Regions from separate parts of the Mesorhizobium sp. NZP2298 genome, predicted to be linked through region 1. Evidence: predicted binding sites of a transcription regulator. Region 1 holds the regulator's gene; the other holds the start of a gene.
What was found. The regulator LexA, encoded in region 1, represses DNA repair genes until DNA is damaged. The targets are predictions, from matches to a motif close to TGTTCNNNNTGTGTTCNG.
Positions count from the first base shown of each region.

Region 2: a site for LexA is predicted at 1,968-1,985, ahead of EB231_RS17110 (ATP-dependent helicase). Genes of this name have one in related genera too.

Region 1 covers NZ_CP033365.1:4,251,990-4,257,301, forward strand. Annotated here, with positions in the region: gene gltX (glutamate--tRNA ligase) at 1-1,111, opposite strand, end outside; gene EB231_RS20585 (ComEC/Rec2 family competence protein) at 1,214-3,664, shown strand; gene lexA (transcriptional repressor LexA) at 3,658-4,395, opposite strand; gene EB231_RS20595 (GntR family transcriptional regulator) at 4,742-5,312, opposite strand, start outside.
Region 2 covers NZ_CP033365.1:3,540,633-3,545,944, forward strand. Annotated here, with positions in the region: gene EB231_RS17110 (ATP-dependent helicase) at 1-1,927, opposite strand, end outside; gene EB231_RS17115 (glucose/quinate/shikimate family membrane-bound PQQ-dependent dehydrogenase) at 2,188-4,503, shown strand; gene EB231_RS17120 (hypothetical protein) at 4,541-4,978, opposite strand; gene EB231_RS17125 (hypothetical protein) at 4,988-5,143, opposite strand.

The sequences.
Region 1 (5,312 bases):
CATCGACAAGCTCGACCAGCGTCTTGGCGCGCTCCTTCAGCCCCGGAAGGGCTGCCAGCAGTTGCGCCTTGTTCGTGTCGTCAAGGCGTGCGGCCATCGCCGGGCCACCCTCGAGATAGGGTAGAGTGGCGATGAAGATGTCGAACAGTTCGGCGTCGGCCATGCGGCGCATATGCGCGCCATTGATTGCTTCCAGCTTGGCGAAATCGAAGCGGGCCGCGCCCTTGTTGACGTCGCCGATGTCGAACCAGGAGATCATGTCCTTGATCGACATGATCTCGTCGTCGCCGTGGCTCCAGCCCAGGCGCGCCAGATAGTTGAGCAGCGCCTCCGGCAGGTAGCCCATGGCGCGATAGGCCTCGACGCCAAGCGCGCCGTGGCGCTTCGACAGCTTGGCTCCGTCGGCGCCGTGGATCAGCGGGATGTGCGCCATCGACGGGACGTCCCAGCCCATGGCGTTATAGATCACGGTCTGGCGGGCGGCATTGGTCAGGTGGTCGTCGCCACGGATGATGTGCGTGACACCCATGTCGTGGTCGTCGACGACGACGGCATGCATGTAGGTCGGGTTACCATCCGAACGCAGGATGATGAAGTCGTCGAGATCCTTGTTGGGAAAGCGCACCTCGCCTTGGACGCGGTCGTGGACGATCGTCTCGCCCTCGGTCGGCGCCTTGATGCGGATGGCGCCCTTGACGCCAGCCGGCGCCTCGGATGGATCGCGATCGCGCCACTGACCATTGTAGCGCGGCGGCAGACCTTTTGCGCGAGCCGCCTCGCGCATCGCCTCCAGTTCGGCAGGCGTCTCGTAGCTGTAATAGGCCTTGCCCAGGCGCACGAGCTCCTCCGCGACCTCGCGGTGGCGCGGGGCACGCTCGAACTGCGAAACCGCATCGCCGTCCCAGCCAAGACCGAGCCAGGAGAGTCCGTCCAGGATGGCGGCCGTCGCCGCATCGGTCGAACGCTCGCGATCGGTGTCCTCGATGCGCAGCAGCATCGTGCCGGCGGTATGTTTGGCATAGAGCCAGTTGAACAGCGCCGTGCGCGCGCCTCCAATATGCAGGTAACCGGTGGGCGAGGGGGCAAAACGGGTGACGACCTTGTCGGACATGAAACTCTCGGAAACCATCTGAAGCGGGGCGCGGCGGCGCGGACTTTCGCGCGTTGCGCGTTCATGTAGCATAGGGCGTCAGGGGTGCAAGGGGCAGACCCGATGGCTGGACGTGGCCGGGGCTCGGATCAGGGCGAGGACGCTGTTGTTGGCGTCAGCGAGCGGTCCCTGTTTGCGATCCCGCCGCCGGCCTCGCTGCCGCCATCACCTCTCCTTCCCGGCTCCGGCAGCCAACCTTTGCCAGCGGGTGCCCCAGCACCAATTCCGCCCGCCACTGGCCGGATTGCGCGTGTCGGGCGGCAAATCGGCCAGGCTTCCTTGCGTCGCCTGCGCCACAGTGTGACGACGGCAGCGGAACTGGAGCTTGACCGAGGCGCTGCCTTCCTGCTGGTGCCGGTCTGCCTGGCCGCGGGTGCGATCGGCTACTATTCGCTGGCGGCGGAGCCTGACTTCGCAAAGCCCGTCGCGATCGTCGTGCTGATGGCGATCTGTGCGCTTGTCTCGCGCTCCTGGCCGAAAACCCATCTGGCTTTCATGGCGGCATTGTTGTGCGCGCTGGGCCTGCTTGCCGCCAAGGTCGAGACCTGGCGGGCGGGCACCCGGATGCTGGGTTCGGAAATCTCGACGCAAGTGACCGGCCGCGTCGTCTCGCTCGAGCGCATGGAGACCGGCCGCATCCGATTGACGATAGACGTGACGTCGACGGCGCGGCCAAAACTGCGTTACGCGCCGGAAAGGGTCCGGCTTTCAGCGCGCAAGATACCTGACGACATGACCGCCGGCTCGCTGATATCGGGCTATGCCAAACTGCTGCCGCCGACCGGTCCGGTGCGGCCGGACAGCTACGATTTCTCCTTCGACAGCTACTTTGCCGGCATCGGTGGCAGCGGCTTCTTCCTTGGCAATCCAAAAATCATCTCCGCCGACGACGATGAGATGCCGCTGTCGGCCCGCCTGTTTTCGGGGATAGAAAATGCGCGCGAAGCCATCGCCGACCATATCAGGGGCGTTGTTGGCGGCGCCGAAGGCGAGATCGCGGCAGCGCTGATCGTTGGCGTGCGCGCCGGCATTCCCGATGAAATCAACGAAGCGATGCGGCGCACTGGCATCTATCACATCATCTCCATATCGGGACTGCATATGGCGCTGGTCGCCGGCACCATCATGGGTCTGCTGCGCGGTGCCTTCGCGCTTTTCCCGGATTTTTCCGCGCGTCGGCCGGTGAAGAAATATGCGGCCGCCGCGGCACTGTTGTCGATCGCCGCCTACCTCGTCATCTCAGGCGTCGTCGTTGCCGCCGAGCGCAGCTTCATCATGCTGGCGGTGATGCTGATTGCCGTATTGTTCGATCGCGCGGCGCTGACCATGCGCAACCTCACTATCTCGGCGATCGCCGTCATCGTGGTGTCGCCGCATGAAGTGGTCGGCCCGAGTTTCCAGATGTCGTTCGCCGCGACGGCCGCACTGGTCGGCGCCTATGCCGGCTGGGCGGATCACCGTGCGGGAAAGACAAGACCGCCACCGCCAAGGCGATCCCTGCCGGGGTTCCTGACGCGAAAATTCCTCGCGCTCACGGGAGGGGTGGCGATGACGTCCATCATTGCCGGCAGCGCCACGGCGCTGTTTGCCATATGGCACTTCCAGCGTGTGTCGCCGCTCAGCCTGTTCGCAAATCTGGCTGTCATGCCAATTGTCTCAGTCGTCATGTTTCTGGCGGTTGTCAGCGCCTTGACAATGCCCTTCGGTCTGGACGGACCTTTTCTCTACCTCATGGGCAAGGGCCTGACCGCGATGATCGCCATATCGGCGTGGATATCGGAACGCTCCCCCGTCGATGCGGTCGGGCTGATTTCACAACACTCCGTGCTGCTGGTGACGATCGCCCTGGTCATCGCGACGATGGCGACGACATGGCTGCGGCTCGCGGCAGTGCCATTCGCGCTCGCCGGCCTGTTGACAGTGTCGGATACACGCACGCCGGACGTGCTGATCTCCGAAGACGCGCGGCTGGTTGCGCTGCCGATCGGCGGCGGCGAACTCGCGGTCAGCCGGGCTCGTCCAAACGAATTCACCGTCGACAATTGGAAACGCGCGCTGGTGTCCGAAACCATCGTCGTGCCGGAGATGTTCAACAAGGCGGACGGGCAATTCGACTTGGCCGATGCGGTCAATCTGCCGCCGGGGGCGCCGTTTTATTGCACGGAGGGCATCTGTCTCGCCCGGCATCCGTCTGGCGCGATCATCGCGCATGTCGAAGACCGCAAGGCTACCTGGAAGGCCTGCGGCTTCGCCGACCTGATCGTTGTCAATGATGCGACGGGCTACGATGCCTGCCACAACCCGCTGGTTCTCGTCGTTACCAAACGGCAACTCGCACGCAAGGGCAGTGCCGCTGTCTTCTTCGACCGCCAATCGGCGACCAGCCCGCCAACCATCAGCTTCGCCGTGGACGGGCCCTATCGGCCCTGGCACACGCAACGAAAGTTTTCGCGTGAGGCGAGGGGACTGCCGCCCTATCAAAAACCTGAAACGCCGGCCGCTCCTGCTCAGTAGCGCCTGATCAGGCCGACTAGCTTGCCTTGCACCTTGACCCTGTCCGGCCCGAAAATGCGCGTCTCGTAGGCCGGGTTGGCGGCTTCAAGGGCAATCGAGGCGCCCTTGCGGCGGAACCGCTTCAAGGTCGCTTCCTCCTCGTCGACCAGCGCCACGACGATCTCGCCTGGGCTCGCCGTATCGGCGTTGCGGATAATGACTGTATCGCCATCGAAGATGCCGGCCTCGATCATCGAGTCACCCTTGACCTCCAGCGCATAGTGCTCGCCACCCATGATCATGTCCGGAGGCACCGAGATCGAATGCGTCTGATGCTGGATGGCATCGATCGGCACACCTGCGGCGATACGGCCCATCACCGGGATCGACACGGCAGAGACCGCGTCGTAGTCATTGCCGGCAGAGGGCAAGCGCGACGGCGCCGGCTTGATCTGACGGCCTAGGCCGCCCTGACCAAGACTGCCTTGAATGACACTCGGCGAGAATTTCTTTGCCGCGTTGAGGCCGGGCGCGATCGAATCCGGCAGTCGCAGCACTTCCAATGCCCGCGCCCGGTTGGGCAGCCGCCTGATAAAGCCGCGTTCCTCCAGCGCCGTGATCAGGCGATGTATCCCTGACTTGGAGGCGAGATCCAGCGCCTCCTTCATCTCGTCAAAGGAAGGCGGGATACCGCTTTCCTTCAGCCGTTCATGAATGAACATCAGCAGTTCATGTTGCTTACGCGTCAGCATGGCGCCCCCCAGGCATTGAACGAAGGGAATCGGAATCGAAAAACAAACCCAGAACAAACACTATCTGTTCCAGTTGTGTTCCGCAACTGTTTAAAGTTTAGTGAATTTGTTAAGGCATCTGAAATTGTCTGCCGCCGGCAGCGGGCAGCGATCGGCCGCCTTCGCCGCCAGCGCGAGCATTGAAATCATTTTGGTTAATGGCCTGTGGCCTACCCTTGATGGACCTTGGAATCAGTTTCTAGAGGGCGTCCAGAGGCTGGATCGCGTCGTTGTTCGATCCATTCCTGGCGGAACGAAACGAAATCAAAACGCCAACGATCATGCTTCGAGAGCAATAACGCTGAAGTCATCCGGAAATTGCTTTCAGGCTGCCGGCGCGTGCGGTGTAGTTGTTCGCGCCGCCGTCCTCGCTATGAACGTAGACATGCAGCGTATAGCCGATATGCGCCGTCATCAGCGCCTTTGCCCGCTCGACATCGCGATCGAGGGCCGCTTCCATGATCGCGGTGTGATGCTCGATCGCGATCGCCTCTCGAAGAGCGTCCATTGCCTCGCCATAACCATCCTTGAGGCCGGCGGCCGCCCGCAATGTCGGCGCCAGGCCGAGAAACCGATGATGCCGCCGCAACTGATCGGCGATTGTCGAACGGAAGCGCAACAGCCAGTTGGACGTCGCGGCACTCAGCAGTGCCCCGTGAAAGGCCTCGTGGCTCTCGTCCCACTGGTCGACGGCCGCATCCGAGGGGTCGTCGACCGCGGTCTTGCAGCGGGAGAGCCGGTAGTGGGCGGTGACAACCGCGTCCTCCCATTCCCTGCCGCCTTTCTCGATCGATTCCAGGAACAGCGGCATCTCCACAACCATCCGTGCGCGAGCCAGGTCCTCGAGTTCGGCCCGCGACACCGGAGCCACGGCAAAG
Region 2 (5,312 bases), 710 kb from region 1:
CGAGGCCCTTGGCCGAATGCAGCGTCATGATCGAGACGGCGTCCTGCCCGGCATTCTGCTCGGCATCCATGACCAGCGCCACGTGTTCGAGGAAGGAGCGCAGCGACTCGTACTCCTCCATCGAGCGGATCAGTTCCTTGAGATTCTCCAGCCGCCCCGGCGCTTCGGCCGAGCGGTCGTTCTTCCACATGTCGGTGTAGCCGCTCTCTTCGAGAATGGTCTCGGCGAGCTCGGTGTGCGGCGTGGTTTCCAGCGCCTTTGCCCAGCGTTCGAAATTGGCGGCCACTTCGCGCAATGCGGCGCGCGGCTTCGGCTTCAACTCGTCGCTTTCGGCGAGATTGCCGGCGGCCTCCAGCATCGGAATGCGCAGCGCACGCGCCGTGTCGTGGATCTGGCGGATGGTGGCTTCGCCCAGGCCCCGCTTCGGCACATTGACGATGCGCTCGAAGGCGAGGTCGTCGCCGCCGTTGGCGACGACGCGGAAGAAGGCCAGCGCGTCGCGAATTTCCATGCGCTCGTAGAAGCGCGGGCCGCCGATGACGCGGTAGTTGAGGCCGAGCGTGATGAAGCGGTCCTCGAAGGCGCGCATCTGGAAGGACGCGCGCACAAGGATCGCCATGTCGTTCAGATTATGCTTCTCGCGCTGATAGGCCTCGATGGTCTCGCCGATGGCGCGGGCTTCCTCCTCGGAATCCCACGCGGCGTGGACATTGACCTTGCCGTCCTCGGGGTCGTTGCGGTCGGTGAACAGCGTCTTGCCGAAACGGCCCTCATTGTAGGCGATGAGATGCGAAGCCGCGCCAAGGATATGCGCGGTCGAGCGGTAGTTGCGCTCCAACCTTATGATGGTGGCGCCCGGGAAATCCTTGTCGAAGCGCAGGATGTTGTCGACCTCGGCGCCGCGCCAGCCATAGATCGACTGATCGTCGTCGCCGACGCAACAGATGTTGACTTTGTTATCGCTCACGGGCTGTTCCGCGCCTGCCGGCGCGGGCCCTCCGCGGGGGCCTCGCAACGGCTCGGACGCCCGGTCGGGCTTGCGGCCTTCGGCCGATCGCAGATCCGTCGACGTTGATCCGCGCCCGCTGTCCGGCCGCTGTGCCAAAAGGCGCAGCCACATGTACTGGGCGGTGTTGGTGTCCTGGTATTCGTCGACGAGGATGTATTTGAAGCGCCGGTGGTAGTCCTTCAGCACATCCGGATTGGCGCGGAAGATGCGGATCGGGTGGCAGAGCAGGTCGCCGAAGTCGCAGGCATTGAGCGTCTGCAGGCGCTCCTGATAGGCCTTGTACAGTTCGCGGCCCTTGCCATTGGCGAAGCTGCGCGCGTCGCCCTCGGCGATATCGGCCGGTCCTTGGCCCTTGTTCTTCCAGCCGTCGATCATCTGCGCGAACTGCTTGGCCGGCCAGCGCTTGTCGTCGAGTCCCTCGGCCTGGATCAGCTGCTTGATCAGCCGCACGACATCGTCGGTGTCGAGGATGGTGAAGTCGGAACGCAGACCGGCGAGCTCGGCATGGCGGCGCAGCAGCTTCACGCCGATCGAGTGGAAGGTGCCCAGCCACGGCATGCCCTCGACATTGCCTTCGCCGATCAGGATGCCGATGCGCTGTTTCATCTCGCGCGCGGCCTTGTTGGTGAAGGTCACGGCCAGAATCTGCGAGGGGAAGGCTTTTCCCGTGGCGAGAATATGGGCGATGCGGGTGGTGAGCACGCGCGTCTTGCCGGTGCCGGCGCCGGCCAGCACCAGAACAGGACCCTCGGTGGTCTCCACCGCCAGCCTTTGTTCCGGATTCAGCCCCCGGAGATAGTCCGGCGCATTGTTGTGGCCGCCGCGGGCAGCCATGGCGCGCGCGGCAATGCCCGACGGGGCCGTGGGCCGCGCATTGGGTTCGTCGAAGAAGGGCATGTCTTCGGAAAAGCCGGACATCGCCCCCGAATGTAGTGATTCGGTTGGGAAAGACCAGAACTGTCTACGTTTTGTTCCCGGTAAAGTGGCTTATCCGGTCACCTTGGCACGCATGACGCTCAGCCCGCCGCGCATTTGCAGCCGGACCGAGCGCTGCCTTTCGGCTCGTGGCCCAAGCTTGACAGGCGAGGCGGGCGGGAGAAAGTTGTGTACCGGGCAGGAGCGCAATGCCGGGTTGCCCATGGCCGCGCGAGGCGCGCAACAGTCGAAGGAGTATCATCTTGGCTGTCACCATCACCTCCCTTGTTCTCTTTCTTCTCGGTCTGGCGCTTGGCGCTGGCGGCATCTGGTTGGCCTCGCTGGGCGGCAGCTGGTACTACATCATATCAGGTCTCGCGTTCCTGATCACCGCCTGGCTGTTCTACCGGCGCCGCTCCACCGCGCTGTGGCTCTACGCGGCGATCGTGCTCGGCACTCTGGCCTGGGCGGTCTGGGAAACCGGCTTCGACTGGTGGGAACTCGGCCCGCGCGGCGGCATCATCGTGCTGGTGGCGCTATGGCTGCTGACGCCGTGGGCGCGGCGGGGCCTTGCCGGTCCTGATGGGCGCGCGCCGCTGATCCTGGCCGTGCTGGCCTCGCTGGCGGTGGCCGGCTATTCGATGACCACGGACCCGAAGGACATCGCCGGCGCGCTCGACACCGACAAGGTGACCCCAAACGCCAATCTGGGCAACGATGTGCCGGCCGGCGAATGGCACTTCTACGGGCGCACGCAATTCGGCCAGCGCTATTCGCCGCTTGACCAGATCACGCCCGACAATGTCGCCAATCTGCAGCCGGCCTGGACCTATCGCACCGGCGACGTGAAGGGGCCGGACGATGTCGGCGAGACCACCTATCAGGTGACGCCGCTCAAGGTCGGCGACACGCTCTACATCTGCACGCCGCACAATTTCGCCATCGCGGTCGACGCCGCGACCGGCAAGGAAAAATGGCGCTACGACCCCAAGATCAAGCTCGACAAGGACCGCCAGCACCAGACCTGCCGCGGCGTGTCCTACTATGCCGGTGCCGCTGGCGCCGCCGGCCAGCCCTGCGCGACCCGCGTCTACCTGCCGACCTCGGATGCCCGGCTGATCGCGCTCGATGCCGCCAACGGCCAGGTCTGTCCCGCCTTCGCCGAGGCCGGCACGCTCAACCTCCTGACCAACATGCCATACCCGAAATCGGGCTACTACTATTCGACCTCGGCGCCGCTGATTGCCGGCGGCAAGATCATCGTCGGCGGCGCGGTCAACGACAATTATTCGACGCAGGAGCCGTCGGGCGTTATCCGCGCCTATGATGCGGGCACAGGCAAGCTGCTGTGGAACTGGGATTCAGGCAATCCGGACGAGACGACGCCGCTGCCGGCCGGCCAGACCTACACCGCCAACTCGCCCAACATGTGGTCGACGCCGAGCGCCGACGAGAAGCTTGGCCTGCTTTACGTGCCGCTCGGCAACCAGACGCCGGACCAGCTCGGCGCCGGACGCAGCGCCAATGTCGAGAAGTTCTCCTCCTCGATCACCGCGCTCGATCTCAATACCGGGCAGTTGAAATGGGTGCGGCAGACCGTGCACCACGACCTCTGGGACATGGACGTGCCGGCGCAGCCGAGCCTGATCGACATCACCAAGGCCGACGGCACGATCGTGCCCGCGCTGGTCGGGCCGACCAAGCAGGGCGACCTCTATGTGCTCGACCGGCGCACCGGCGAGCCGGTGATCGCGGTCAAGGAAGTGCCGGCGCCCGGCGGCGCCATCGAGGGCGACCATGCGTCGCCGACGCAGCCTTCGTCCGATCTCTCCTTCAACCCGAAGCCGCTGACCGAAGCCGACATGTGGGGCATCACCATGTTCGACCAGCTGGCTTGCCGAATCGAATTTCAGGGCCTGCGTTACGAAGGCCGCTATACGCCGCCTTCCGTACAGGGCTCGCTGATCTATCCCGGCAATTTCGGCACCTTCAACTGGGGCGGCGTCGCGGTCGATCCGGTTCGGCAGGTAATGTTCGGCATGCCGACCTATCTGGCGTTCAAGTCGCGACTCATCCCGCGCGACCAGGTGCCGCCACCGGATGGAGGGCGCGGCAGCGAACAGGGCTTGAACCGCAATGAGGGCGCACCCTATGCGGTGGTGATGGGACCGTTCCTGTCGCCGCTCGGCATTCCCTGCCAGGCGCCGCCCTGGGGATATGTCGCCGGCGTCGATCTGAGAACCGGCACAATCGCCTACAAGCACCGCAACGGCACCGTCTATGACATGACGCCGCTGCCGTTGCCGCTGAAGGTCGGGGTGCCCGGCATTGGTGGGCCGATGATCACAGCCGGTGGTGTCGCTTTCCTGGGGGCCGCGGTCGACGATTATCTGCGCGCCTACGACCTGACGTCGGGCAAGCAACTCTGGCGGGCGCGGCTGCCGGCCGGCGGGCAATCGACGCCGATGACCTATACGGTCGCCGACGGACGCCAGTTCGTGGTCATCGTTGCCGGCGGCCACGGCTCGGTCGGCACCAAGCCGGGGGATTATGTGATGGCTTACGCGCTGCCCAAGTAGACGGGGTTGCCTGGAGGCAAGCTCGGCGAATTGACGGTCAGCCGAGTCCGAGATGGCTCTTCAGGCTGGGCACCGAGCCCAGCACCTGGTTGGTCAGATCGGGGCCGGCAGCGGTTTCGGCCTGCTGGACCAGTGTGGCGCCAGCCTTCTGGATCTGCGCCAGATCGAGGCCGGATGCCTTGAGGGCGGCGAGGCCGTTGACCAGCGCGCCCGCTTTCTCGCCGAGAACGCCGCCAAGCGCGCCTTGCAGCGAGGACAGGAAGCCGCCACCGCCGCCGGCGGGGGCGGCGGCCATGACGTCATATTTCTGCGCCAGTGCATCGGCGCCCGGAATCTTGGCGAAGAAGGATGAGGCGCTGGTGCCTTCCGCCTCGTGCTCGAGCACCGAGAAGATGGTGCCGACGACCTTTTCCGTCGTTGCCTGGTCAAGGCCGGCCTTCTGCGAAACGGTGTTCACGATATCCTGTACGTCCATGACTTCACCTCAACCTTGGGTTTTCGTGTTTGCCGGATGGCGCTGGCGGCCGCGGACCTTGACCATGGACTTCCGGCTCGCCGCTACAACGGCCGCGCGCATCGTCAGGATCGCGGCTGCGGCAACGATAAAGGCGGTTGCCAGGATCGGCGAGGGCATGGTCATCGGCGGCTTCCTTCAGCTCTGGCCTTTCAGGACCGTGGCCGCGCCATGGGGCGGCCGTATGGTCAGTTTCCCCTACTATTGTGGCAGCGCCATCAAGATTTGTCGCCGATGACCAAATTGTGATGATGCCAGATTGGGATGATGTTGCCGCGGCTCGCCGGGAGAGATG